3 regions of the Tissierella pigra genome follow, and region 2 is predicted to be linked to each of the others. Evidence: riboswitches for the same ligand, from Rfam matches in the RefSeq annotation. Region 2 holds a riboswitch; each other region holds the start of a gene.
The links. A riboswitch is a leader RNA that binds a small molecule or an ion and turns the genes downstream of it on or off. The one in region 2 is predicted to bind thiamine pyrophosphate.
Positions count from the first base shown of each region.

Region 1: another riboswitch for thiamine pyrophosphate. It lies ahead of thiT (energy-coupled thiamine transporter ThiT); the one in region 2 lies ahead of thiD (bifunctional hydroxymethylpyrimidine kinase/phosphomethylpyrimidine kinase).
Region 3: another riboswitch for thiamine pyrophosphate. It lies ahead of thiW (energy coupling factor transporter S component ThiW); the one in region 2 lies ahead of thiD (bifunctional hydroxymethylpyrimidine kinase/phosphomethylpyrimidine kinase).

Region 1 covers NZ_JAHLPJ010000001.1:1,798,524-1,808,671, forward strand. Annotated here, with positions in the region: gene pknB (Stk1 family PASTA domain-containing Ser/Thr kinase) at 1-1,693, shown strand, start outside; gene rsgA (ribosome small subunit-dependent GTPase A) at 1,703-2,578, shown strand; gene rpe (ribulose-phosphate 3-epimerase) at 2,580-3,227, shown strand; TPP riboswitch at 3,271-3,370, shown strand; gene thiT (energy-coupled thiamine transporter ThiT) at 3,427-3,975, shown strand; gene KQI41_RS08740 (thiamine diphosphokinase) at 3,992-4,627, shown strand; gene KQI41_RS08745 (hypothetical protein) at 4,710-4,880, shown strand; gene rpmB (50S ribosomal protein L28) at 4,927-5,118, opposite strand; gene KQI41_RS08755 (Asp23/Gls24 family envelope stress response protein) at 5,325-5,681, shown strand; gene KQI41_RS08760 (DAK2 domain-containing protein) at 5,700-7,319, shown strand; gene recG (ATP-dependent DNA helicase RecG) at 7,370-9,430, shown strand; gene rsmD (16S rRNA (guanine(966)-N(2))-methyltransferase RsmD) at 9,497-10,054, shown strand; gene coaD (pantetheine-phosphate adenylyltransferase) at 10,066-10,148, shown strand, end outside.
Region 2 covers NZ_JAHLPJ010000001.1:2,337,508-2,347,474, reverse strand. Annotated here, with positions in the region: gene KQI41_RS19300 (M15 family metallopeptidase) at 1-100, shown strand, start outside; gene KQI41_RS11460 (GNAT family N-acetyltransferase) at 186-443, opposite strand; gene KQI41_RS11455 (aminotransferase class III-fold pyridoxal phosphate-dependent enzyme) at 493-1,719, opposite strand; gene KQI41_RS11450 (aminotransferase-like domain-containing protein) at 1,837-3,189, shown strand; gene KQI41_RS11445 (DUF4179 domain-containing protein) at 3,275-4,201, opposite strand; gene KQI41_RS11440 (sigma-70 family RNA polymerase sigma factor) at 4,194-4,748, opposite strand; TPP riboswitch at 5,004-5,102, shown strand; TPP riboswitch at 5,189-5,287, shown strand; gene thiD (bifunctional hydroxymethylpyrimidine kinase/phosphomethylpyrimidine kinase) at 5,367-6,188, shown strand; gene thiM (hydroxyethylthiazole kinase) at 6,284-7,108, shown strand; gene thiE (thiamine phosphate synthase) at 7,092-7,727, shown strand; gene KQI41_RS11420 (MerR family transcriptional regulator) at 7,875-8,693, shown strand; gene KQI41_RS11415 (HutD family protein) at 8,926-9,522, shown strand; gene KQI41_RS11410 (early set domain-containing protein) at 9,741-9,967, shown strand, end outside.
Region 3 covers NZ_JAHLPJ010000001.1:239,420-249,567, forward strand. Annotated here, with positions in the region: gene KQI41_RS01280 (hypothetical protein) at 1-142, shown strand, start outside; gene KQI41_RS01285 (hypothetical protein) at 360-836, shown strand; gene KQI41_RS01290 (hypothetical protein) at 851-1,267, shown strand; gene KQI41_RS01295 (hypothetical protein) at 1,281-1,457, opposite strand; gene KQI41_RS01300 (hypothetical protein) at 1,700-2,095, shown strand; TPP riboswitch at 2,218-2,329, shown strand; gene thiW (energy coupling factor transporter S component ThiW) at 2,406-2,915, shown strand; gene KQI41_RS01310 (rubrerythrin family protein) at 3,024-3,518, opposite strand; gene KQI41_RS01315 (Fur family transcriptional regulator) at 3,566-3,985, opposite strand; gene KQI41_RS01320 (GntR family transcriptional regulator) at 4,194-4,562, shown strand; gene KQI41_RS01325 (ATP-binding cassette domain-containing protein) at 4,564-5,454, shown strand; gene KQI41_RS01330 (hypothetical protein) at 5,441-6,184, shown strand; gene rsgA (ribosome small subunit-dependent GTPase A) at 6,563-7,594, shown strand; gene KQI41_RS01340 (sigma 54-interacting transcriptional regulator) at 7,707-9,098, shown strand; gene prdC (proline reductase-associated electron transfer protein PrdC) at 9,502-10,148, shown strand, end outside.

The DNA.
Region 1 (10,148 bases), 540 kb from region 2:
CATGGAATATATAAAAGGTAAGACATTGAAGGAAATTATAAAAGAGAAAAACAAACTATCCATTGAAAATACATTAGAATATTCATATCAGATTGCAGGAGCTTTAGAAAATGCTCATAAAAATGGGATAGTCCATAGAGATATAAAACCTCATAATATTATGATTACAGAAGATAATAGGGTTAAAGTTACAGACTTTGGTATAGCAAGAGCGGTGACAAATTCTACAGTAACAACTACATCTAATGTATTGGGTTCGGTTCATTACTTTTCTCCAGAACAGGCAAGAGGCGGATATACAGATGAAAAGTCAGATATATACTCTCTTGGAATAGTTATGTATGAAATGGTTACAGGTCAACTTCCATATCAAGGAGAAAGTCCAATTACAGTTGCTTTAAAGCACGTTCAAGAGGACATTAAGCCGCCTAGAGAATTAAATAGCAGTATACCAGTAACCTTTGAAAATATAATCTTAAAATGTGTTCAAAAAAGACAAGCCGATAGGTATAGTAATATTACAGAGTTAATAAAAGATATTAAAAGAGTAGAAGATAATATTGGAGATTTTAGCATGGAAGATACAAATAATTATGATTCTCATACTAAAATAATTCCAGCAATTAATGTAGAGGATGTTGATACTATGAAAAAAACCAAAGATATAAAACAAGTAAAAAAACCTAAGAAAAAAGACAGTGGTGGTAAAATGGTATTCTTAGGTATATTGTTGGCATTTTTATTGGCTACATCTATATTTTTTGGTTACTTCAGATTAAAGAATTTCTTTGTTGCAGGGGATTTAATTACTGTTCCAGATTTACGAGGTAAACAAGAAGAAGTTGCTAAAAAAGAAGTTGAAGACTTAGGATTACAGTTTAAAGTAGTTGCAAGAGTTAAAAACAGTGAATTTAAAGCTGGAGAAGTAATCTCTCAAAATGAAGATCCAGATTCAAAGGTAAAAAAAGATTATCCTATAGAAGTAACCATAAGTGAAGGAGATAATTTAGTGAAGGTTCCTAATGTAGTAAATAAACCTTTAGCAGAAGCAGAATCAATGTTAAATGATGAGGGACTGAAAGTAGATTTACAATATGAGAATTCAGATACAGTGCCTGAAAATACAGTAATTAGACAAGAACCAAATAGTGGAGAAAGTGTAGAAACAGGTACTAGAATTACCTTAATAATAAGTCAAGGTGAAGAAGTCAAATCTGTAATTATGCCAAAATACACAGGAAAAAACATTGAAGAAGTAAAGAAAGATATAGTCAAGCTAGGTCTTGTAGTAGGAGAAGTAAGAGAAGAGCCAAATGATAATTTAGAAAAGGGAATAGTTATTTGGCAAAGTTACAATCAAGGAACGACTTTAGAGACTAAAACAGCTGTAGATTTATATGTAAGCAGTGGTCCAATTGGTGATACAGATAATGATAATGGTGATAATGATGATAACAATGAATCAGGAAATAAAGAAAGTCCAATAACATTTACCTTGACTCTCCATCAAGATAGAGAGGAAACTAGGATAAAAATCATAAGAATTCAAGAAGGAATTAGTAAAATTGTTCATGAAAAAACATATAAAGCAGATGAAGGTATAGTTACTCTAACCCTTCAAGGGAAAAAAGGTTCTCAGTTTGAAGTATACTATGATGATATGTATCAAGATACCATTCCTAAAAATGAATAGGAGGAGTTTATGCTAAAGGGAATAATAGTAAAAGGTGTCGGTGGTTTTTACTATGTAAAAACAGAAGATAATATAATTGAATGTAGAGCGAGAGGAGTATTCAGAGAAGAAAATCTAACTCCTTTAATTGGAGATAAAGTAAGGATTAGAATAAGTGATGAAGATAAGACAGGATATATAGAAGAAATCTATCCAAGGAATTCGCAACTACTAAGACCTCCAGTAGCAAATATTACTCAAGCCATTATAGTTATGAGTATAAAAAAACCAGATATTAATACATGGCTTTTAGACAGATTTCTTTTAATGGCAGAATATGAAAATCTGGAAGTCACCATATGTCTAAATAAATCTGATTTAGATTTAGATAAGGGATCCAGGCTTAAAAACATATATGAGACAGCTGGATATAAAGTGATTATGACAAGCGCAATAAATCATATTGGTATAGAAGAATTAAAAGATACACTAAATAACAATATTTCAGTTTTTGCAGGTCCTTCAGGAGCAGGCAAATCTTCACTTTTAAATGAAGTAAACAAAAATTTCAAACTAGAAACTGGAGATGTAAGTGCTAAAACTAAAAGAGGTAAACATACTACTAGACATGTGGAGCTATTAGAGTTAGATGATAATACCTTTGTTTTAGATTCACCTGGATTTAGCTCTTTAAATGTGGATTTTATTGAAGAAGAATCTGAACTTAGGGAATATTTTAGAGAAATAAGAGAATATGGACAAAAGTGTAGATTTATTAGTTGCCTACATGGAAATGAGCCAGATTGTGAAGTAAAAAATCAAGTAGAAAAAGGAAATATTTCAAAAGATAGATATGAAAATTATTTGCTTTTTTTAGAAGAGATAAAAAATATAAGGAGGTACTAAAATGGCTAAAATCGCACCTTCGTTACTTTCAGCAGATTTTGCTAATTTAAAAGAAGATATAGAAAAAGTAGAAAATGGTGGTGCAGACTATCTTCACCTAGATGTAATGGATGGAATCTATGTTCCCAATATTACCTTTGGACCTCCAGTTATAAAAAGCTTGAGAAAGGTAACTAAACTTCCCTTTGATGTACATTTAATGATAGATAGACCTGAAAGATATATTAAAGACTTTGTAGATGCAGGAGCAGATTTAATTACAGTGCATGAAGAGGCAACTATTCATCTTCATAGAACTATACAGGAGATAAAATCTTATGGTGTTATGGCAGGTGTTTCGTTGAATCCTGCTACTCCATTAGAGAATATAGAGTATATTTTAGATGATATAGACTTAGTACTTATTATGACTGTAAATCCTGGATTTGGTGGTCAATCTTTTATTGAAGCAATGAAAGATAAAATAAGAAAACTAAGACAAATTATTGATAATAAAGGTCTAGATATTATAATTCAAGTTGACGGGGGAGTAAAGCTTGGCAATGCCAGGGAAATCCTAGATTGTGGAGCTGACTTATTAGTAGCTGGTTCTGACATATTTGGAGCTGAAGACGTAGAAAAGCGAACTAAAGAATTTAAAGAGTTGTAAAAATTATATTCTATGATATAATGTAATCAATTGAATAGAAAAATTTTAGCACTAGGGGAGCCAAAAGGCTGAGAGCGGATTTATCCCGACCCTTATGACCTGACCTGGATAATGCCAGCGTAGGGAAGTGTGTATTAGCCTTTAAATACCCATTACCTATTGTTGGCAATGGGTCTATTTATTTAAAGGAGGAATTTTAATGCAAAAAAGATGGAGTGTAAAGATGTTGACAGAAGGTGGTATGATGATTGCATTAGCAACCATACTAAGTTATATTAAGGTATATGAAGCACCGATGGGTGGTTCAGTAACTGCTGGGAGTATGATTCCAATAATGTTATTTGCAATTCGTTGGGGTATATTACCAGGAGTAACCGTAGGTGGTGTTTATGGAATATTACAATTTATACTAAAACCTTATTTTTATCATCCTTTACAATTTATTTTAGACTATCCTTTAGCTTTTGGGTTATTAGGATTAGCAGGAATTGCATATTATATAAATGAGAAGGAATCATTTAAAGGGTATATATGGGTTTTTCTAGGTGTCCTTATGGGAATATTGGGTAGAATGTTATCCCATGTTTTATCAGGTGTAATATTCTTTGCTGAATATGCAGGTGACTTAAACCCTTGGATTTATTCAATACAGTATAACGCTTACTATCTTTTACCTGAGTTAATTATTTCTTATATAGTAATTGCGATTATATGGAAACCTTTAGAAAAAGCAATAAAAGCAAAATAACAAAAGGAAGTGCAGTATGAAGGGATTAATAGTTTCAAGTGGAACCATTACTAATTATAATAGGTTAAAAGAAATAATAAATGAAGTGGATTATATTATATGTGCAGATGGAGGCATGGAACATCTGATGAAAATAAATAAGCTGCCAAATGTGATTTTAGGAGACTTGGACTCAATAAGTAAGTTAACTTTAGAATATATAGTAAATAAAAACATTCCCATTGAAAAGTATTCATCTATTAAGGATTCAACAGATACAGAATTAGCTATGGAGTATTTAATAGATAGAGGATGTGATGAAATCGTACTTATGGGAGTAACAGGAACGAGACAAGACCATACAATGGCAAGTATATTGTTACTTGATACCTTATATAATAGAGGAATTAAGGCAAATATAGTAGATGATAACAATATAATTTATTTAACAGATAACTATCTGGAAATAGAACACTTAGAAGGCCATTATACTTCTGTTATACCTATATCAAATACTGGAATAATCGTATCTTTAAAAGGATTTTTCTATAACTTGGATAATAAACTTATTCCTTTTGGTTCCACCCTTGGGATTAGCAATAAAATCGTTGAAGATATTGGGATAGTTAAAATCCATAAGGGAAAAGCGCTAATATTTATATCAAAAGATTAAACATAGGATGTATCCTTGAAGTTTTTGTAACTATTTATTAAGTACATGAATAGAATATATCAAAGTACTTAGGGGTGTTCTTATGAAATGGTTTTGTTATAAATATATTAGAAGAATGAAAAAAATAGTAGGCATAACTTTGGCGGTTTTAGGACTATTGATTATTATAAAATTTATACCCATAGAGGTTCTACTAATATTCATAGGAATAGGGCTGCTTGTTATGGGAGGATTGATTCTAAAAATAAAATAAGGCTTTCCTTTATAATAATGGAAGCCTTGTTTTATTTTTTACATAATTATAATGCTCTTTCAACATATCCAGATCTTAAACATCTAGTACAAACATTAACTTTTTTTGTTCCACCATTAACAACAGCTCTTACAGATCTAATGTTAGGTGACCAACTTCTTGAACTCTTTTTATTTGAGAAAGTAACTTTGTTACCAAATACTTTTCCCTTTCCACATACTTCACAAACTTTCGCCATTCCAAACACCTCCTTAACTATATGAAAATACTTATAAGTATTTTTATACTTCAATAATAACACATTATATTCTAACACAATAATCGGTAAAAATGCAACTAAAATGTATTATTATATTATTATAATCATATGATTTAGTTGAACTATTTTAAAATTTGGGGTAAAATATAAAATATGGCATATTTAAAATAAGGAGGCGATTATTTATGTCAGCCAAAACTAATACCGAATATGGAGTAATTAGTATAGATGATAATGTCATAGCTACTCTTGCAGGAATATCAGCAATGGAAAGTTATGGTATAGTAGGTATGGCTTCTAAGAATGCGACAGATGGATTGTTTGAACTGTTAAAATCAGATTATTTAGCTAAAGGCATTAAGGTCTATACAAAAGATGAAAAATTGACAATTGATTTGCATGTTATATTAGAGTACGGAGTAAGAATTTCTGTAGTTGCTGAAAACATAATAGAAAGAGTTAAATTTAATATTGAAAATTTAACAGGTCTAAAAATAGACCAAATAAACGTACATGTACAAGGCATTAGAGTTGGAAAGTAGTCTAAGGAGGTACTATAATTGAGGATAGAAATTCTAGATGGAGCAATGCTAAAAAAAGCATTAGCAGGTGCAGCAAAGTTCCTAGAAGATAATAAAGAGGAGGTAAACTCCTTAAATGTTTTTCCTGTTCCTGATGGAGATACAGGTACAAATATGTCGCTTACAGTAAATTCTGCTATTAAACAAGGAATTAATTTAGATGAAGATAGTGTTAGCAAAATAGCATTGTCCACATCCCATGGATCACTTATGGGAGCTAGAGGTAACTCAGGTGTTATTTTATCACAACTTTTTCGTGGATTTGCAAATGGATTGAATGGAAAAGATACTGCAGATATTAAAACAATTGCAGAAGCATTTAAACAAGCATCTGATACTGCATATAAAGCTGTTATGAAACCAACAGAGGGTACTATTTTAACAGTAGCTAGAGAGTGTGGAGAATATGCAATATCCATTAGCAAACAGGAAAAGGATATTTTAATTTTTCTAAAGAAAGTAATAGAACATGGGGAAAAAGCCCTTGCTAGAACTCCTGAAATGCTTCCAGTTTTGAAACGAGCGGGAGTTGTAGATGCTGGAGGTAAAGGTTTAATATATGTCTTAACAGGGGCCTATAACGCCTTAGCAGGAATAGAAAATATTGAAATTAAACCTGAAGTGAAAAATATAGAGAAACAAGACCGTACTCATCATGAACATATAGATACTGATGATATTAAATATGGATATTGTACTGAATTTATAATCAATACCAACTATAAAGATATTGAAACTTTTAGAGAGGAATTATCTGTTCAAGGAGACTCCTTACTAGTAGTAGGAGGAGAAGGTCTAATAAAAGTTCATGTTCATACAAATAATCCAGGGACAGTACTACAAAAGGCTTTAAGTCTTGGAGAATTAAATGACATAAAAATCGACAACATGAGATATCAGCATGAAGAAATTCTTCTAAAGTCAGAGTTGTCGAAGCCAAAGAAACCATATTCTTTTGTTGCTATATCAATAGGAGAAGGAATAGATGAAGTATTTAAGGGACTTAATGTAGATACTTTAGTTTCTGGTGGTCAAACTATGAATCCTAGTACAGAAGACATTCTAAAGGCTATTGAAAATACTACAGGAGAAAATGTCTTTATTCTTCCTAATAATAGTAATATTATTTTAACTGCAGAACAAACTAAGGAACTTAGCGATAGAAATGTTGTTGTAATTCCTTCTAAGACAATACCACAAGGAATAGCGGCTTTACTTGCCTTTGATGAATCAAAATCCTTGGAAGAAAATACAGACACTATGAAAGAAGCAATAACCTATATAAAAACAGGTCAAGTTACTTATTCTGTTAGAGACACAGAATTTAATAATACAAAAATCCAAAAGGATGATATTATAGGGATTGCTGAAGGAGATATAGTAGCCAGTGGGAAAGAGATAAATGAGGTTTCCATTAAGCTACTGGAAAATATGGTTGATGAAGATACTTCGTTGATTACAATCCTATATGGGAGTGATTTAAGTGAAGAAATGGCGGAAGATTTAGAAAAGCACTTATCTGATTTATATGATGATTTAGATATTGAATTAATATGTGGAGGTCAACCAATATATTATTATATATTTTCCGTAGAATAAACCCCTGCCTTTGGCAGGGTTTTATTAATATTATAAACTTGGAGGAATTTATGGAATTATTATCAATGAATATCCAGTATATAAAGGGTGTAGGACCAAAAAGAGCTTCAAGATTTAAAAAACTAAATATAAATACAGTGGAAGACTTGTTATATTTTGTTCCTAGAGACTATGATGATAGGTCTCAGGTTGGAGATTTAAGAGAATTTAAGACAAATGAAAAGGCAACCTTGGAAGTTGAGATAATAGGTAAAGGAAATATAATAAGACCTAGAAAGAATTTATCGATTTTAAAAATTCCTGTGAGAAATAATATGTCTGATGGATATTTAACTTGGTTTAATCAAGATTACTTAAAAGACAAGTTTCTTATAGGTGAAAAAATAATTGTTAATGGAAAAATAAATAGAGTTGGGCGAGAAATTCAAATAATGAATCCTGTTTTTGAAAAGGTTGGTAAAATGGATAAAGTAGGAAGAATAATACCTATATATCCACTAACAGAAGGATTAACAAATAATGAAGTAATAAAGGTTATTAAATATACTATTAGTGAATATTTACATGGTATTGAAGAATTTCTACCTTTAGAAATAATAAATAAATATAAATTAATGGGAATTAAAGATGCTATTATAAATATTCATTTTCCAGGAAGTAAAACATTACTTGAAAACGCTAGAAAAAGATTGGCATTTCAAGAGTTGCTGACTTTACAAATAGGTCTTTTCACTATTAAGAATAAGACTGTAGGCAATAATAAAGGAATAAAATTTAAAGAAACCATTGAAGTAACTGAGTTCATTGAAAAACTGCCTTTTAAACTTACAAATGCTCAAATTAAGGTATTCAAAGAGATTGAAAAGAATATGGAATCTAATGTTCAAATGAATAGATTGGTACAAGGAGATGTAGGTTCAGGAAAGACCATAGTGGCTATTCTTGCTATATTTAAATCTATATTGTCAGGTTACCAAGCTGTAATGATGGCACCTACAGAAATATTAGCAAGTCAGCATTATGAATCCTTTAAAAATTTTTTTAAATCCTATGATATAGAAATTGAATTACTAGTAGGAAGCCTATCTCCAAAAAGGAAAGAGGAGATATTGGTAAATTTGAAACAAGGAAAAATAGATATATTAATAGGAACCCATGCTCTTATTCAGGAAAATGTGGAGTTCAACAAACTTGGACTTGTAATTACAGATGAACAACATAGATTTGGTGTAAAACAAAGAGCCATTTTATCTCAAAAAGGTCACAACCCAGATACCATAGTAATGACTGCAACTCCAATTCCAAGAACTTTAGCACTTATTTTATATGGGGACTTAGACATTTCAATTATTGATGAGCTGCCACCAGGACGAAAAGAAATTGAGACCTATGCTGTGGGTAAAGAGATGATTGAAAGGGTTAATAATTTTATTAGAAAACAAATTATGGACGGAAGGCAAGCATATATAGTATGTCCATTAATAGAGGAATCTGAAACACTAGAAATAAATGCAGCGGAAGAATTGTATATAAATTTTAAAGACAATGTATTTAAAGAATTTAAGGTTGGATTATTACATGGAAAAATGAAGTCTAAAGAGAAAGATGCTGTAATGGAAGAATTTAAAAATCATAGATTGGATATATTAGTTTCCACTACAGTTATTGAGGTAGGAGTCAATGTACCGAATTCAAATATTATGGTTATTTACAATGCTGAAAGATTTGGTCTTGCTCAATTACATCAATTAAGGGGAAGAGTTGGCAGAGGAGAGTATCAATCCTACTGTATACTTATAAATGAAAGTAAAAACCCCATATCCAGGGAGAGAATGAGAATACTACAAAGTTCTAATGATGGTTTTAAAATCTCTGAAAAGGATTTAGAACTACGAGGTCCTGGAGAATTTTTTGGAACTAAACAACATGGATTACCAGAATTAAAAGTTGCAAATTTGTTTAAAGATATGGATATTTTAAAAGCTGCACAAAAAGAAGCAATAAATATTATTAATCAAGATAGTAGATTAAATGCAGAAAAATATAGAGAATTAAAGAAAACAATACAAAATCTCTTTTCAAATTCAGGTGAAAATTTAACATTTAATTAATTTATGTTTTAAAATAGAAAATATATGATAAAATATTAATGACATTGGTTTTAAGGAGGAAATTATTTGAGAGTAATATCAGGACTAAGAAAAGGACATAGACTAAAATCTCCTAAGGGAATGAATGTTAGACCAACAGAAGATAAAACCAAAGAATCATTGTTTAATATATTAGGACATATAGATGAGGATAGCATTATACTAGATGGATTTGGAGGTTCTGGTTCCATGGGAATAGAGTTTCTAAGCAGAGGAGCCAAGTTATGTTACTTTGTAGATAATTCTATGGATAGTATAAATATTATTAAAGAAAATTTAGCTCATACTAAATTTACAGATCGAAGCTTTGTGATAAAGTCAGATATTATAGTATCCATAAGAAATTTTAGGGATAAAAAACTTGAATTTAATTATATCTATCTAGACCCACCTTTTTTTAAAGAAGGATTTATTCAAAATATTTTAGAAAAAGTTAATGAAGCTAATATACTGGCAGAAAATGGTCTAATAATAATTGAACATGAGAAAGAATTAGAATTAGAAGAAATATTATATAGCTTTGAGAAAACAGATTTAAGAAGATATGGAAGTAAATCCTTATCATTTTATAGAAAAAGACAATAAGGAGGAAATATATGAATGCTATATACCCAGGTAGCTTTGATCCAGTTACTTATGGTCACTTAGATATTATAGAGAGAGCTGCAAAAAAAGTAGA
Region 2 (9,967 bases):
CTGCTATAATGCCTTTATAAGTAGAGGATGGGAATGGGGTGGAGAATGGAAGTCATTAAAGGATTATCAACATTTTGAATTTAAAATACCTAATAATTAGGGATTTAGTATACCTTTTATTTGGTTGGCAATAAGATAAAAATAATCCATAGATTTTGCAAAATCTATGGATTATTTTTATATCTCTAACCATTGTTACGATGATTTATATCAATGATTATGTCACAAATCCAATAAACTGTAGAGAAATCTGTAACGACTCTACCAAATCCAACTAATTTTTCATTCTGGTATACCCCATAACAGATGGAGTTTTCAACTGATTTGAATATTGTTTTTTCAGCTCTTTCATTAGCCCAATAAGATTGTCTGAGTAATGAATTTACTGCTTCAATATTTAATTTTGATTTATCAGTAGAGATATAATACTCAAGGTTGTTCATTTTACTACCTCCATAACTTTAAATAATAATTTATACAATCCCATATAAGTTATTTAGATATTATAACTGAATTAGATTCTAGAATGATTTCAAGAGAATTACATAGGCTATCGATTTCTTCACTTTTAATTATTAAAGGAGCATAGAAATGCAGATAATTATGAGCCTCTGAATATCCAATGAAAAAACCTCTTTTAAGGAGATGCTTAAATACTTCTAATGCCTTATGTTTTCTATTAAGAACTGCAACGTTCATCATTCCTCTTCCGCGTACTTCTGTTATTCCACCTGTACGTTCTCCTATTTCAGCTAGTTTGTAACGAAAATATTCGCCTATTTTATTTCCATATTCAATGAGGTTTTCATTTAACATGACTTCAACTACTTTTCTTGCTACAATACAACCTAGAGGATCGTCTGTATGGGATTGGACGTATCTAAAATCCATTGACTCTACTATCTTTGCCAATTCTGAACGAACTAGCACGCCGCTTATGGGATAGCCGTTTCCAAGACCTTTACCTAGTGCAATAAAATCAGGGGAGCTTGATTCACTGTCAAAGACCCTATAGTGTTGGAATCCAAACCATTTACCAGTTCTGCCGAAGCCTGTTGTAACTTCATTGGCTATAACAAAACCTCCTGCATCTCTAATATTTTCAACTAAAAATGTAATTAGCTTATCGGGTGGACACAGAACAAGACCTCCTGAATTTCCAGGTTCGAAAACAAATGCTGCCATATGTGAGAAATCTATATGATTATGTTTGCCACATTCTCCACAGTTAGAATCTTTTGTACAGTTAAGGCACTCATATACATCTAGATCCATCCATTGATTAGGATTTCTAGGCATCCTTAGTTCTGTTGATGTACCAAGATAAGAAATTGATAAGGAGAGCTTCTTTAGTCTACCAGTAACAAGTTCAGCTAGTAAGACAGCTAGAGAAACAGCTTCACTTCCTGATGACATAAAGGTACCTTTATAATTTCCTTTAAGTTTAGATGCTGCAGTAAGTTCTTTTACTAAGGCACCTGGGTGTTCTGTATCAAAATATTGATGAGTATGAAATAAATGTCCTGCATTTTCAACTATAGTATCTACCACTTCTTTCTTGCTATGACCTAGGACAGCAGCCCAACATCCTGATTCAAAGTCAATCAATTCTCCATATTCCTTAGTTTTGATTCGGGTACCTAAAGTTCCCATGACTGTTAGAGAAACATTTGGACTTACAAACATTTTCATGCACTTATCTTTGTATAGTTCATCCACCTTTATTACCTCCAATATATTGAATTATTGTAAATTAAGTATATAATGAAAAATATAGTAGTTCAATTATGCAAAATCTATTCTGTACTATTACAGAATATGGGATGGAGGTGAGAAATGATGAAAAAAAGCAAAGTTGAGATAGTAAAGGATTTTATATTTAGAGAAATTAAGGATGGGCGAATAAAAAATGGTCAGCGGCTTCCCAGTTGCAGAGAAGTATCTTCATATCTTTCTATCAATAAAATAACTGTAAATAAAGCATATAACGAACTTGAAAGAGAGCATAAAGTATATAGTATTCCCCGTGGAGGTTTTTACTTGGTTGATTCTGAAGAAAGTTTAAAAGTAGTACAGAAAGAGGTTGATTTCAGGACAGTTAAGCCAGATGAAAAACTTATTCCATATAGGGAATTTACTCATGTAATGAATAAGGCAGTTGATATGTATAAAAATACATTGTTTGGATATGAATCTAGTGGAGGACTATCTTCTTTAAGGGATACATTGAAGTATGAATTCCAGAAGGATGGAATATATACTACTGCTGAAAGGATAATAGTTACCCATGGAGCCCAACAAGCCATAGGGCTAGTGTTCCAATATCTATTTAGGAAAAGTAAAGGTAAATTACTTGTTGAATCTCCTACATACAATCTTGCTTTAAAATTGGCAGATCATTTAGGGATTGATATTATGGGAATTGAAAGGAGGGTTGATGGTTTTGACTATAACGAAATGGAAATGATATTTAAGTCAGGTGAAATTACTGCCTTTTATATTATACCAAGACATCATAATCCCACAGGTTATACTCTTTCTGAAAAAGACAAACAGAAAATTGCCGAACTCTCTTTTAAATATAATGTGTTTATTATAGAAGATGACTATTTAGCAGATATAGGCTCAAAAAAAGGTTCCATGCCAATACATTATTATGATATAAGGAAAAGTACTATTTATATACGAAGCTTTTCAAAAGCTTTCATGCCTGGAATAAGAATGGGGGCAGCAGTACTTCCAGAGTCCATGATTGAAGAAGTGATTAATATTAAGCATATTAGTGATTTGAATACATCAAAAATTCCACAAGCAGCACTGGATATTTTCATAAAATCAGGAATGTATGAAAAACATATTAAAAAGGTGAAAAAATCTTATGAAACCAAACTTAAGAAGGCATCTGAAATTGTTAAATCATTAAGCTCACTAGATTCCAGTTGGTATGTTCCAGAGCATGGAATATTCATATGGCTTCATCTTCCTGAAGATATAGAGGCTGTAGAACTTGAAAAGAAACTTAAAGATCATGGGATTTTGGTAAAAACAGCATTAGAATTCTTCCCCGAAGAATGGTTTGAAAAGAAAAATCGGAAGGATTGCAACTACATAAGGCTTTGTATATCTGGTGTTCCAGAAGAAAATATAGATGCTTTGGCTACTATAATTTCAGTTATGGAAGCTGAATAACTATGTGTACAAGTAAATCAAGGGATGAAGTTTAATTAAGCCTCATCCCTAAATATGGTATATGTTTTTAAATATTACTTCTTTACTATTTTATACTTTGAGGGACTTTGTCCATAGTCCTTTCTTCAACGTATATATCTATACTATTATTAAAAGTATCTTTATACTCTTTCAATTTTTCTTGTGCTTCTTTATCTGAATTATATTGACCCAGTTCATATAAGTATGTTTCATTGCTATCTTTTAAAATTCTAAGGTCTTCTATTTCAAATAACATTTCTTCAAGAAAAGCAAATTCTTCTCCTTTTTCATAAGAACTAGTTCTTATGGAATATATTTTTTGTTCTGAAGTTTTTTCTGTATTTTTTGAAATTTGTATTTTTATATAAGCAGGATTTTTATATTCCTCTACTTTGAAATCAATTGGTTGATTAAATACTATGTTGAATCTTTGTGCAGAGTCATCTAAAGTCATTAATTCATAGATATCTTGGATATATTCACTCTTTTTTAACTCTTCAAAGTACTTATTGGCAGAAAGACCTCTTGCACCAGATATAGAAAATGTCATTGTAAAAGGTGCTTCCTTATAATCCACATTAAAAAATGGTGCAATTTCTTGGTTTTCTTTATTAAAGCCATCAAAGTTTATTGTGATAATATCAGAATCTTTTTTTTGGTCTAGAGATATAAAATTTACATCAATGCCGTCAGTTATTTTACCTCCTTGAGAACTTCCATTATTAAATTGAAGTATATTAACTAGTGTGCCTAAAACGGGAACACCTTCAAGACTATTTGCAAAGGATGGGGAAATGTTTATACTAAGAGTAAATATTCCAACTGCCGCAGCTACTGATATAAAGCTATTAATTATTTTTTTCTTGCTTTTATTATTTTTTTTCATATAATTCTCTCCCTTTATTATTGAATTGTTAATTGTATCGTTTAAGGCATCAGGTATTTTTATATCTGAATAAATTTTTTTCAAATCATCAATATTATTATTCAAAATCTTCGCCCTCCTTAAGTTCTATTTTCAAAAGTTCTATTGCCTTATAAAGCCTAGTTTTTACTGTACTTAAAGGAAGTTCTAGAATTTCAGCTATTTCTTTCAACTTTAAGTTCTGAGAGTATCTTAATATTATGACAATTTTATAATTATGGTCTAACTTTTCTAAGGCTTCTTTTAAGTCAATGGATTCCACAATATCATTTTTTTCATTATTTAAACTTTCTATAGTCTTATTATCTAGATATAAAATTCTTTTAGATTTGTTTATAAAATTAATAGCACAATTGATGACTATACGAACGATCCATGTATTAAAATATTCTGGATGTTTTAACTTACTTATTGATATATATGATTTATAGACTGCTTCCCCTATAATATCAAGTGCATCCTGTTCATTGTGTACATAGCTATATGCAATTCTATATAAATCTTCTTTTTTGCTATTTATAAGAAGGCCAAAACTCTCACCATCTCCCTTTATTGCTTTAAGAACTAATTTTTCCAGTATAACCACCTCCTTGAGAATAAAATATGAGCTCATTTTTATTATCTGTCTATTAGACAATTATATAGCTGAAAAAGTTTTATTAAATTATATATTATTTTTATATATGTGATTATTGAATTATATCTTAAAGAGTAATTATACTTTTTTAGATAATTTTTTAAATCTAATATCTGATGATAGTATGACTATAATTGTTGAAGACAGCAATCATTATATAAATAAAGTTAGAGAATAAATTATATTTTGTACCTTGATTATGTTATTATTATAAGATATACTCAATATAGTTAATATTTGCGGGGGGACTAGAAGTAGTTGAGAAGGTAAAACCTGACCCTTTGAACCTGTTGGTTAATACCAACGTAGGGAAGCAAATCACTTACATTATTGTATTTGATTAGGGTGCTTCTCCGTGTAGAGAAGTACCCTATTATTATTTAAGATAGGATTATTAAGTAAAAAATGAATATAGTTAATATTTGCGGGGGGACTAGAAATAGTTGAGAAGGTAAAACCTGACCCTTTGAACCTGTTGGTTAATACCAACGTAGGGAAGCAAATCACTTACATTATTGTATTTGATTAGGGTGCTTCTCCATATAGGGAAGTACCCTAGTTTATTATATATAAAGAAGAAAAGGAGGAGTTTAAATGAAAAAGGTACTTAGTATTGCTGGATCAGATTGTAGTGGAGGTGCTGGTATACAGGCAGATTTAAAAACATTTTCAGCACATGGAGTATTTGGAATGAGTGTCATTGTTTCAGTAGTAGCAGAAAATACCAGCCGTGTTATGGATATACAGGATATTACTCCAGATATGATTGAAAGTCAGATTGATGCAGTATTTGAAGATATTGAAGTTGATGCTGTGAAAATTGGCATGCTGTCTACACAATTTTGCATGGAGGCAGTAGCAAGAAAACTTGAGCAATATAAGCCATGTAATGTTGTAATTGATCCTGTAATGTATGCGAAAAATGGGTGTCCGCTTATGGACCCCGATTCCATAGATACGTTGATTAAAGTTGTACTACCTTATGCTGATTTACTTACACCTAATATTCCAGAAGCTGAGAAGATATCAAATATCAAAATAAGAAACACAGAAGATATGAAAATAGCAGCAAAACTTATTTATGACATGGGATGTAAAAATGTTCTTGTTAAAGGTGGTCATGCTATTGGAGATGCACTGGATATTTTATATGACGGTAAAGAGTTTTATTATTTTAAAACCCAGCGTATAAATACGAAAAATACCCATGGGACAGGTTGCACCTTTTCTTCGGCTATTGCTTCCAATCTTGCACATGGTATGCCTATGTCTATTGCCGTAGAACAGGCTAAAAAATATATTACAACAGCAATAGAACATTCCTTAAATATTGGTAAGGGTAATGGACCAACACACCATTTCTATGACCTATATAAAAATGGTTTGAACATCAAGGAAAGTAAAGGAGATTTGTAATGAAAATGAAAATCAACAGGTGTCTACCTTATCTGTAATGGTAGCTATTGGTTCTATATGCTTTATTATAAATAAAAGAAAGGTTGGGAGTACTAATGAATTACTTAACTAATAATTGTGCAGATTTACTTCATGAAATTAGGATAAAAAGTCCACTCATTCATAATATCACTAATTATGTTACAGTAAATGATTGTGCAAATGCCATCTTGGCAATTGGAGCATCACCTATTATGGCTGATGATGTTGGAGAAGTGGAAGAAGTGGTTTCAATATCTTCCGCTCTTGTAATTAATATAGGAACTTTAAATCAACGAACTGTTGATTCCATGATTAGAGCTGGAAAAAAAGCCAATAAACTTCATATTCCCGTAGTTTTAGATCCTGTTGGAGCAGGAGCGTCCACACTGCGAAACGAAACAACACAAAAAATTCTCTCAGAAATAAAAATAGATGTAATTCGTGGAAATTTATCAGAAATTTCCTTTATAGCTGGACTAAGTGTGTCTACAAAAGGAGTTGATACTTCAAAAGCAGATGAAAAAAATGATGCAGAAGCTATTGCAAAGTCAGTGGCGAATAAATATTCTTGTGTTGTAGGAATTACAGGAGAAGTAGATGTTATTTCAGATGGCATTCGTATTGTTAAAATAACCAACGGCCATAAACTACTTTCTAAAGTAACTGGTACAGGCTGTATGACATCTGCACTTGTAGGTAGTTTCTGTGGTATAACAAAAGATTACTATACAGCAACAGTTACAGGAATTGTTGTAATGGGAATTGCTGGTGAGCTTTCCTTTGTAAAAACTAGAGAAATGGGAACAGGTAGTTTTCATATTGGTATTATTGATGCTTTATCAAATATGAATAGCACATATTTTGTAGAAAGGGTGAAGATAGATGAAACCAAATATTGATTATACACTCTATCTTATAACAGATAGAGAGCTTATGAGTACAGAAAAACTGGAGACTGCTGTAGAACAAGCTATTTTAGGTGGTTGTACTGTAATACAATTGAGAGAAAAAAATTGCTCATCTTTAGAATTTTTTGAAATAGCAATGAAAATAAAGAAAATTACAGATAGATATCAGATTCCATTAATCATTAATGATCGAATTGATATTGCATTAGCAGTTGATGCTGATGGTATACACATTGGTCAAAGTGATATACCTGCAACCATTGCAAGAAAATTGATCGGCGACAATAAAATTCTTGGTGTATCTGTATCTACCCTTGAAGAAGCAATAAAGGCCCAGTCAGATGATGCAGACTATTTTGGTATCGGAGCAATGTTTGCAACTGATACGAAAACAGATGCAAAGCTTACATCCATAGATGAACTTGCACGAATACGAGAACATATTGAACTGCCTATTGTGGTAATTGGAGGAATTAATAAGACTACAATACCAGAGTTTGAAGGTATAGATATCCATGGGCTTGCAGTGGTCTCAGCTATTATTTCCCAGCCAGATATAAAAGAAGCAGCTAAGGAGTTAAAAAGTATGTTTAAGAAAGGAAAAAATTGATGACTGTTTTTAGATCTGCATATTTAATTTAGATAGTATGGTGTAAGAGTCAGCAGATAATTTTTAAATTATCTGTTGACTCTTACACTATGGTATGCTTTATACTATAATTGAGCTCAAAAAACACATATATGTGAGGTAAGATAAATGTTAAAAATAGGTGATTTTTCAAAACTATCAATGATCAGTATAAGAATGCTACGTCATTATGATGAGATTGGTTTACTTATTCCAGAGAGTATAGATGATTTTACAGGTTATAGATATTACAGCGAAGCACAATTGCCTCTTGCAGGTCGTATTAATGCACTAAAAGATATGGGATTTAGCTTGGCATCTGTTTCTAAAATACTGAAAAGTTATGAAAATCCACAAGCTCTAAAGGAATATTTATTATTAAAACAGACAGAAATTCAAGAACAAGCGGAGGAAATCCATCGACGTTTACTGCTCATTGAGACTACTATTCAGAGACTTGGAAAGGATGATAAGACAATGAATTATAATGTAACGTTAAAAGAGCTTCCTGAAAGATATGTGGCAAGTGTACGTAAGATAATTCCTAACTATGAGCAAGAAGGAATGCTTTGGAATATTCTCATGGAAGAAACAGCGTCTCTTCATATGCAAGATGGTGACCCATGTTATACTTTAGCTATCTTTCATGATGGAGAGTATAAGGAAAGCAACGTGGATATAGAAGTTCAGAAATCAGTCCGTGGAAACTATAAGGACACTGAAAATGTTAAATTTAAGACCGTTGCGCCAATTCAAATTGCTTCAGCTACTTACAAAGGAAGTTATGACCAAGTTATAGAAGTGAATGAAGCTGTAGCCAATTGGATTCGAGATAATGGATATGAATTTAATGGTTTGTCCTTCTGCATTTACCATGTTAGTCCTTATGAAACACAGAATCCAGAAGAATTAGTAACGGAAGTATGCTACCCTGTTAAAAAGAAATAAAATGAAATGATAAAAATCGTCTGTATGTTATAACATATAGACGATTTTTTCCACTGCTAAAAAGTGTAGTGGCATATTGTAAGAAGGGATTGAAGGCATATCAGTTGAAAATCAAACTTATAGTGGCGATTTCAAATTATCTGTTATAAAATATATACATATTATAAGTTTTTCAGCATATTAGACAGTTATGTATCATGTGCAAGACTATGAAAATAATAAGGAGAATAGAATGGAGATTAAGACAAGATTAATTAAAGAAGATGATTATATAATGACAGAATGGTCAGGAGGTAAGACTACTCAAATATTTATCTATCCAGAAGGTTCAAATTATAAAGAGCTTAATTTTAAATTCAGATTAAGCTCTGCAACAGTAGAATTAGAAAAATCAGAGTTTACTAAATTAGAAGGAGTAAATAGATTTATTACATCACTTGATAATGGGCTTAAATTAACACATAATCACAAAAAATATATCAATCTAAAACCCTTTGAAGTATACGAATTTGATGGGGGAATAGATACTACTAGCTATGGTATGGCAAGGGATTTTAATTTGATGCTTAGAGACGGAGTTGAAGGACAACTTGAGAGTATTTATATAGATAAAGAGTGTTTAATAGTAGAAGAAGTTCCATCTGATTTTAAGGAAGTCTTTTATTTTATATATGCTTGTGATAATGAGGTGTATGTTGATATCAAGGAAGATACAAAGCCTATTAGCCCATTTCAGACTCTTCTAGTTAGATCTAATAACAATATTCTAAATCTAAAACTAAGATCTGAAAAACCAGTTAATATTTTAATAGCAAAGATATATATATAGGAGTTTTTTGATATTTAGTATTAATATTCCATTGCAAATGAGTATCGTAGCTGGCAAGTGTTAAGGGTATTAGTTTTAATTAGATAAGTTAACGTATGACATAAATTAAACAATTTTTATACCAATAAACTCAACAAATTCCAATATTTGCCGATAATCTTTATAACTTAATTTATTTTATTATGGAATTCAATAAGATATGTGGAAGGAGGAATAGTATGAAAATAAATTTTAAATATGAAGAAAATGAGTACTTAAATATACATACTATATCTGTTATAGGTGAATTTAATGGCTATGATTCTAAAAAAGGACAAATGATAAAAGAGGGCAATACTTGGATTTTTGGACATAACCTTCCCCCAGGAGAACATAGATATAAATTTCTTATAAATGGAGAGTTGAAGCTTAATGATCCGACAGCTAATATATATTTGCCTGATGA
Region 3 (10,148 bases), 2.1 Mb from region 2:
GAAAGAGAAGATAATAGAGAATAAAAAGTATATAATAGCAATAATTATAGCATTTACGATAGGATATGCTGTAGGAATATTGATTACATATAATAGTCTTTCTAATTTATTAAAGAAATATAATTTAGAATTTATATTATAAGTAATTTAAGACTAGATTAATTCTAGTCTTTTTTATTTTTATTTGAAATATTTTTATAATAATTTACAATAAATCGACTAGGAATAGTGTTTTCAATGGTTGTGGCATTAAAAATAATTTCAAATAATTTATAAATAAGTGTTGACTATTGGTGTCCAATGGTATATAATATAATTAAGAAAAGGAAATAAAAATAAAAAAACGAGGAGGTAGCAGAATGAAAAAGATGTTTATAGAAGCTCATAAAATGACAAGAGAAATGGTAGAAAAATACGGAGTAGACTACCAAGCACAATTCGGATTAAGTTTAAGCTACCTCCTAGAAATGGAGGAAAAGGAAATGTTAAAAGAATTAACAGGAACACCAAAACAAATAGCTTGGGCAAACGACATCAGAAAAGACCTTATAGAAAAATTTGAAAAGTTAGAAGTAGCAGATAGGGGAGTATATATAGACATGAATACGAAACTTTCTCCAAATGCTAGAATATCATTATCAGACACAAACATTGCCATCACCCCGGAAATTGTGACAGAAATGAAAAACTATATGCTAGAAACAAAAACAGATGCAAAATGGTATATAGAAACTAGAAGTGAAGTTATACTTCCAATCATCAAGAAACTATACATTGACGAAATGATTAGAAACAGATTTGCTGAAACCGGCGAAAAAGTGCAAATTATAAAATAGAGGGAGAGATTAAGATGATTTGGAATAAAAACATAGACCAAATACAAACAAATTTATTCACGTACTACTATTATCATGAGGATGAGAAAATTCATTTAGATATAAAGACACTAGATGAACACAAAGATGAATCATATCTAGGAATGATATGTGAATCTCAGGATGATGATTGGGAGGCTAAAATAGAAAATTTCATCAGAGAATATGAAGCTGATGAAAGAAATGCTAAAATTGCTAAAAGCCTAAATACAGAGACTAGAATAGCAAAAATAAGCATAAACAAAAAAGGAGGTACAGCTTCTAGAGAGGCAGTAGGATATAGACTGATATTGCCTAATGCATGGATGAATAAATTAGGAATAACGGAAGAAAGTAGAGAAGTTATTTTATCATTTGATGGAGAAAAAATAACAATAGAAAAGGACCATTAAGGTCCTATTTCTTTTAATAAAATTTAATTATCTTTTTCTTATCATAATCAAACTCAATACCTCTGTTAAAGGGTAATCCGTTTTTTCTCCAATACTCATATTCTCCATCTTCAAAATTGATTATTATTCTTTTTTCTCCTGACATAATATAGATTCTGTATTCATTATAATCGTATACATCTCCAGTCATCTTTTATTCCTCCTTTGAAATATTTAGCCAAAAATTAGCCAATTTGAAATCGACTTGGTTAAACTATAAAAAACTATCTTAGACACACAATGTTGCAATATAGCCATTTTAAGACTATTAAAAACTATAAAAACCACTCTTTTAGTTCCATCAGGTCTCAAGTAGTACACAATAAAATAATATTTAAGATATTACATGATGAAGATACACTGGAATTTTTATCAGAGGAAGAAAGAAAATTTGTGAAGAATCATATACCTGTTACTGGACTATTTAAGGGAGATAATAAGGTCTATAATGAAGTCTTGAACAATAAAGATAAATATATAATGAAACCTTTAGATTTAAATGCTTCCCAAGGCGTATATGCAGGCAGAGATTTAACACAAGATGAGTGGAAGAAAAGACTAGATGACTCCTTTAATAAAGATTATTTATATCAAGAATTCTTTACACCTTTCACTAGAGAACATATTTTATTTGAAGATAATGAGATAAAAGTAGAGGAGTTTAGATCTATAGTTGGACTTTTTATGTATAAGGAAAAATTTGCAGGTATTTATACTAGAATAGGAAAAAATAATATAATATCTGGACTTACAGACTATTATACATTACCAAATATATTGGTGAAATAGGAAAGAAATCTTATTATATTGTTTTTTCAGTATAAAGGGTTACTTTTATAAAAAATAAGGTTTAAATTGATTATTAAATTTAATTGTGATATTATTTTCATATATTTGAAAACTAAATAAAAATTATTCACTGGGAGTGCTAGAAAGGCTAGCTGAGAAAAAGACCCTATAAAGTCTTTAATCCCTTAACCTGATCTGGGTAATACTAGCGTAGGGAAGTGTAAAGATTTAGCATTTATTTATATGTTTAATTCAGCGCAAGTCCTACATGGATTTGTGCTTTTTTTGTTTTCTATAAGGAGGTGATATCGTGAATTTGAGAAAGCTAACCCTATCTTCTTTACTAATAGGAATTGGAGTGGTAAGTTCCAATATTATTTATATTCCTTTAGGAATCGCAAAGGTATTTCCTGTACAACATGTGATAAACGTAATAATGGCAGTATTATTTGGACCTTGGTATGGAATTGCAGTTGCTTTTCTTATTTCATTAATAAGAAATCTATTAGGTACTGGTTCCTTACTAGCATTTCCTGGTAGTATGATTGGGGCATTTTTAGCTGGAATATTGTATAGAAACACTAATAAGTCAATCTATGCCATTATAGGTGAAGTAGTTGGAACTGGTATAATTGGTGCAGTAGTTTCTTACTCTATAGCCAAGTACTTTTTGGGAAAAGAGAGTACATTAATATTTTTTGTAGGTCCATTTATTCTAAGTTCTTTAGTTGGCGGAATTAGTGGATATTTTTTACTGAAATTGATTGCCAAAACCAATGTTTTGAAGGTTTATATTACTAATATAGATGATTTGAAATGAAAAGCCATTAACAAATATAGGAATTATGCTTTAATTTTTTTTAAAGTTAAATAATAAAAAGACAGAGGATTTTCTCTGTCTTTTTGATTAATTTAAAATTAGCTTATATTAATATTTAATAAATTTTGAACCAGCTACATTACAAATACTACATTTTTCTGGTACGAATTTTTCAATGTTTCCACAAACAGGACATAGATAGTAGAAAACTTCTTCTTCGCTGTCTAGATTATCTAAAGCTTCTTGATATAATTTTGCATGAACTCTTTCAGCTTCCATGGCATAAGTAAATGTTTGTACTGCTGCTTTATTACCTTCAGCTTCAGCAATTTCTACAAAAGGTGGATACATAGTTTCAAATTCAAAAGTTTCACCATTTACTCCATCTTCAAGGTTTTCAGCAGTTGTTCCAACATTACCTGCTACTTTGAAATGTCTAAGAGCATGAATAGTTTCAGCATCAGCTGCTGCCTTAAATAATTTTGCAGCATTTATTTTTCCTTCTGATTCAGCTTTTTCTGAATACGCTAAGTACTTTCTATTTGCTTGAGATTCTCCAGCAAATGCTTCCATAAGATTTTTAATAGTTTTGTTGTTTTCCATTTGTTTTTCCCCCTAATTTTATATTTTATATTTTTTTAAATATTAAACTAATTAACTTTACTACAATTTGAACATAGTCCTTTAAAATACATATCCTTATTATGGATTTTAAAATTATCCAATTCTTTTATTTCTAATGAATCGAAGTCTATTTGAAAATCAAATATCTTTTTACAAGAACTACATTTAAAATGTCCATGATCTTTAGTAGTACTATCATAACGAGCTTCATTATCCTCTATAGTTAAAACTTTTACTAAATCGCTGTCTACTAAGGCATTTAATGTATTATAAATAGTTGTTTTTGATAATGTGGGAATTTCCTTTTGTAAATCTTTAAAAATCTCATCAACAGTTGGATGGGTTCTATTATTGTTTAGATACTCTAAAACCTTTAACCTTTGGTGAGAAAGACGGATATTTTTATTCTTTAACTCATTTACTAAATCTTCAAAGGTTTCATTCATCTTTTCACATCCTTTAAATATATAATGCCATATAACAATAATTATTACTAAGTTGTAATGATTACAAATTAATTATAAATGTAAAGATAAATAATGTCAAGAAGAATTTTATAATATTTAGAAAAGATATTGACAAAAATTCAAAATACATATATACTTAGTTACATAACTAACTAACCAATCAACATATAAATAAGGAGGGGTTCAGTTGTTAGATTTAAATTCAGATAAATCTATTTATATACAAATAGCAGAAATAATAGAAAATGATATTTTAATGGGGCATCTAAATGAAGAAGAACAATCGCCTTCTACAAATCAATTTGCAAAGATTTATCAAATTAATCCAGCCACTGCTGGAAAGGGACTAAATATCTTAGTTGATGAAGGGATTTTGTACAAGAAAAGAGGTATTGGTATGTTTGTAGCAGAAGGTGCTAGGAAGAAGATAATTAAAAAGAGGCAAAGTTTGTTTTTTAAAGAAATATTACCAAATATAATGGAAGAAGCCAACAGGCTTGAAATAACTAAAGAAGAAATTGCAGAATTTGTTGAAGAATATAAAGGAGGGGAATAGTGTGATTGAGGTAAAGAAATTAAACAAGTCCTATGGAAAATCTAAAGTTCTTACAGATATTGATTTAAACATTGAGGAAAATAAGATTTATGGATTACTTGGAAGAAATGGAGTAGGTAAGACCACATTATTAAATCTAATATCTGGTCAAACATTAAAAGATAGTGGAGAGATAAATCTAGATGGTGAAGAAATTTTTGAAAACTCTCATGCTATGGGTGATATATGTTTAATCAAGGATTTTCCAGAGTCTATTAAGGAAAGAAAGGTAAAAGATGTATTGGCAATGGCCAGTATAATATATAAGAATTGGGATGAAGAATATAAAGATTATCTAATTAAGGAATTTAATTTAAATACAAAGAAAAAACTGATGAAGCTATCAACAGGAAATAAAACTATTGTGGGATTAATTATAGGTTTTGCTTCAAGAGCAAGGATTACCATGTTTGATGAACCCACATTAGGTTTAGATGCGGCTATGAGATATAAGTTTTATCAATTACTTTTAGAAGACTATGAAAAAAATCCAAGGACAATAATCATATCAACCCACTTAATAGACGAAGTTGCCAATATGTTTGAAGAGGTAATCATTTTGAATAATGAAAAGGTTGCATTAAAAGATGAAGTAAGTAAGCTTAAAGAAAAATCTTACTTCCTATCTGGTCGTAAAGATGTGATAGATCAAGTTACAGATAATAAAAAGGTAATTCACAAGGAAGAATTTGGCTCTACTAATATAGTAGGTATATATGGAGATTTCACTGAAGAAGAATTCAAATATATAAGAAATAATAATATTGAAATAAGTAATATACCACTTCAGAAACTATTTATATATCTTACTGAAAATATGATTAAGGAGGAAAATTCAAATGGATTCAATTAAAAGGATATTTAAATTTCAAAATCGTGATTTGAAAAAATCTATAGGCGTATTTTGGGGAATTATATTAATAGTTAATTTACTGTCCAGTATATTGTCTATATCCTATAACAGTAATATTATATATGGACTTAATTCAAAGGGTGGAGAGGCAATTTCATTTATAGGTGCAAATATGATGTCTATATTTATCTTTATAATAATATATGGGATTATTATGTATTATGAAGACTTTGCACTAGCTCTTAGTTTTGGAGTTACAAGAAAAGATTTTTATAGGTCTGCCATAGTAAATAATATGCTTGTGGCTATAATCTTTGGAATTATTCAAGGCGGATTACATCTTATTGAAGGATATTTCTTTAAAACTTCAGGATATAAGTTAATGACAGAATTCGGTATATTTAATACATCTACAGATAATATATTATTTATAATACTTTCTTTGTCAGTATTCTTTCTAGCATTACTTTCTATTTCTAACCTTCTAGGAGTCTTGCAATATAGATTTGGATATAAGCTTTGGATAGGAGTTGGAGTAGTGTTTTTATTGGTATTAAACTCAACAGGAGTTTCTTTTTCCATTAAGACAATTAAAATGCTTTCAAATATGTATTTATGGTTTTATTCAGTGTTTAATGCAGGGTCTGTCTTCATACTAGAAGTAATTTTAGCTGCTATTTGCTATTCTATAGGATATTTTTTTATAAGAAAGGCTAGTATTAAAAAATAAATAGACGTCACATACTTGACAATGATATTTTTCCCCTATATACTTGAGTTATGTAAATAGCAAGGAGTTGATGTGATATGATAATAATGATAATGGTGAGACTTCAATAAAATCAAATATGGGCCAAGGAACAAATAGTCAATACTATGTTTTTTTGTTATGCAATAAACCTTGTGCCGTAGAAATCAACCTTTCACATCTACTAAGAATTTAATAATTAAATAATATTGCCGTAGATAACTAGAAGTGGTTTTGTCTACGGCATTTTTATGCCCATTTTTAAGAAAATAAAGGAGTGGTGTTTTATGAAAAAGAATATAAGTTTAAACATTAAAAATATAGAAACTAAAAGAAAATCAATTAATTTGGAGGAGTTAAATGATAAATAATATAGAGTATTACGGATTTACAGATTACTTTAAAAACCAAATAGAATCAATTAATGGAGATAATAGTCTGATTCCAGCAAGAGTAACTCAAGTGCATAAAGAAATATACACAATAATTTATGAAAATGTAGAAAAGAGAGCAAGGCTTAAAGGTTCTATATTTTACAATGATAAAAATGTTATATACCCAGCTGTAGGGGATTTTGTTTTAGTTAAACCAAACCCTTATGGAGAGGATATAATTTACTATGTATTAGATAGAAAAAGTAAGTTTTCCAGATTTGATTCACATTATGAAAAGGAACAGATGGTTGCTGCAAATTTTGACCATGTATTTATAATTTCGTCTTTAAATCATGACTTTAATATAAAAAGAATTGAGAGGTATCTTGCCATTGCATGGGAAAGTGGAGCAAGTCCAGCAATTATTTTGACTAAAACAGATTTAGTTGATGATATTCAGGAATATGCTTTTCAATTAGATGATATTGCCATGGGTGTGCCAGTTTTCTATCTAAGCTCAGTAACAGGAGAAGGCATAGATGAATTGAAAAATTATTTAAAGCCAAGAGAAACCATAGTATTTCTAGGATCTTCAGGTGTAGGTAAATCTTCTTTAGTAAATGCTCTATCTGGAGAAGAGATAATGAAAGTCAATGATATTAGGGAAGAGGATAGTAAAGGCAGGCATACTACAACTCATAGGGAATTAATTATGTTAAGAAACGGAACTATGATAATAGATACTCCTGGAATGAGAGAACTTTCACTTTGGAACACTGAAGATGGACTAGATACTGCATTTTCAGAGATAGAGGAACTAGGAAGACTATGCAGATTTAAAGATTGCAGCCACAATAAGGAGCCAGGCTGTAGGATTAAATCAGCATTGGCAACAGGAGAGCTTAGTCATGATAGGTGGGATAACTATATAAAGCTTCAGAAAGAAGCTAAGTATGCTGCAAAAAAGGAACAATTGAATATTAAAAAGAAGGAAAGATTATTAAAGAAAAAGTCATAAAGTAAAGCCAGCTATTTAGCTGGTTTTATTTATAAAGAAATAGGTGAAAGTCGTTTTTTATAGTTATTTGTGATAAAATTATATATAATAATAACCCAAGTAGGTGATAAATTTGACTGAACATTATATTGGAGAAATAGAACTTCAACTAAGGCTTATACTAGGAAATCTTCATGAGGCAGTATGTGTAATAAATACATCTGGCATAGTTACATTTTGGAATGCCAGTTCTGAGAAATTATATGGTATAAAGGCTAAGGAAATTGTAGGACAAAGTATTGAAAAATTCTTTAAAGATCCAATACTTCTAAGGGCATTAAAGGAAAAAAAGACATTTCAAAATCTAAAACATAATCCAAAAGGAGAAACAGATGTAATCCTATCTGCTGTGCCTCTTATATATAAAGGGGAGCTAATAGGAGCAGTATCCACAGATAGAGACTTAAATGAAATAACCAATTTATATATGGAATTAGATAGAGAAAAAACAAAAGTAGAAATCCTAAAGCAACAGATGAAAGAAATAACTCAAGATAAGTATTTCTTTGGTAAGATTATTGGGAAATCTAAGGCATTAGTAGATGCAATGACTGTGGCTAAACAAGTGGCTAAGACTGATGCCAGTGTACTTATAACTGGAGAAAGTGGAACTGGGAAAGAGGTGTTTTCTAGGTCAATACATGAGGAAAGTGAAAGAAAAGGAGATTTTATTCCTGTTAATTGTAGTGCAATACCATCTAATTTATTGGAATCAGAATTATTTGGTTATATAGAAGGTGCATTTACGGGGGCATATAAAAAAGGAAGACCAGGTAAATTTGAGTTAGCAAATGGAGGAACTTTATTTTTAGATGAAATAGGAGATATGCCTTTATTAATGCAGGCAAAACTTTTAAGGGTTTTACAGGATGGTATAGTATATAGAGTAGGTAGCAGTAAACCTATAAAGGTAGATGTAAGGATAATAGCTGCAACCAATAAAGATTTACATAAGTTAATGGAGAATGGTGAATTTAGAGAAGATTTATATTATAGACTAAATGTGGTAACTATATCTATACCACCTCTTAGAGAAAGAAAAGAAGATATTCCAGAGCTTATAAAGGATTTCTTGCTGGAATTTTCAAAGAAAAACAATAAAAATAATATATATATGACTCCAGATGCAATGAAGATATTGACTGATTATCATTGGAAAGGAAATATAAGAGAACTGAAAAACACTATTGAAAGGCTAGTTATTTTATCTCAAGATAATGAAATAGGAATTAAGGATATTCCAATAGAAATAATAAATAGTACAAATGTAACATCCTTTATAGATTTAGATAGAGAAATTCCCTTTGATTTTAAAGAAGCAGTGGAGGAATTTGAAAAGAATATAATTATAAATGCTTTAGAAAAAACCAATGGAAATAAGGTACAGGCAGCAGAACTTCTAAATATAAAAAGAGCAACCTTATATTATAAATTAAATTTATATAATTTAACGAAATACCTTTAAAATCATAGGGAAGTGTCAAATAAATGACATGAATGTATGAAAAACTGACATTTACTATTTTTAAATCAGAAATCTAGTAATATCAAAGTTTTAAACCATAAAGCCTATAAATATTAGAGTATAATTAGATTTATCTATAATAAAAAAATAAGTATAAGACCTATTTATGTCAGGTTATTGACATAAATAGGTCTTAGGTTTATAATCATGATTATAAATGTTTAAATATTAACATAGAAATGAAAAATTAAATATTATTGCTATATAATTAAAGTGTTGAAAGACGCTGATTTATATTGGTTATAGTAATTCAAATAAGGAAAATCTTATAAGTCTCATAAAGTTGGTATAATAATTGCATATATAAACAATATATAATAATTTGCTATTAGGAGGTAGGAAGATGATAATTCCTTTAAAGCAACATATAGGTGCTCCTTGTACGCCTATAGTAAATATAGGTGATGAAGTAAAAAGAGGTCAGTGTATAGGAGAGCCTAATGGTCTTGGTGCTAAAATACATGCAAGTGTATCTGGAAAAGTTGTAAAGATAACAGAGGAATATATAGAAATTGAAGGAGCAGATTTAGATAATAAAGATTATATGAAAATAAAGAAATGTGATACCATAGCAGAAACTGCTTATGAGGCAGGTATAGTAGGCTCAGGTGGAGCAGGTTTTCCAACTCATATAAAATTGCAATCTGAAATTCCAGATGGATATATTATTGCAAACTGTGTGGAATGTGAACCTATTTTAAATCATAATATTAGACTTTTAGAAGAAAATCCTGAAATAGTTATAAAGGGTGTAAGATATGCCATGGAGGCTACAAAGGCACCTAAAGGATATATAGCAATAAAAGCAAAAAATAAAAAAGCCGTAGAATCATTGAGAAATGCCATTGGAGATAAAGATGACGTAGAAGTAAAAGAGTTAAGGGATATGTATCCAATGGGAGAAGAAAGAGCTATAATCTATGAAATATTTGGTACTTGGTTAGAACCTACTCAACTTCCAATAGAGGCAAAATGTGTAGTAATGAATGG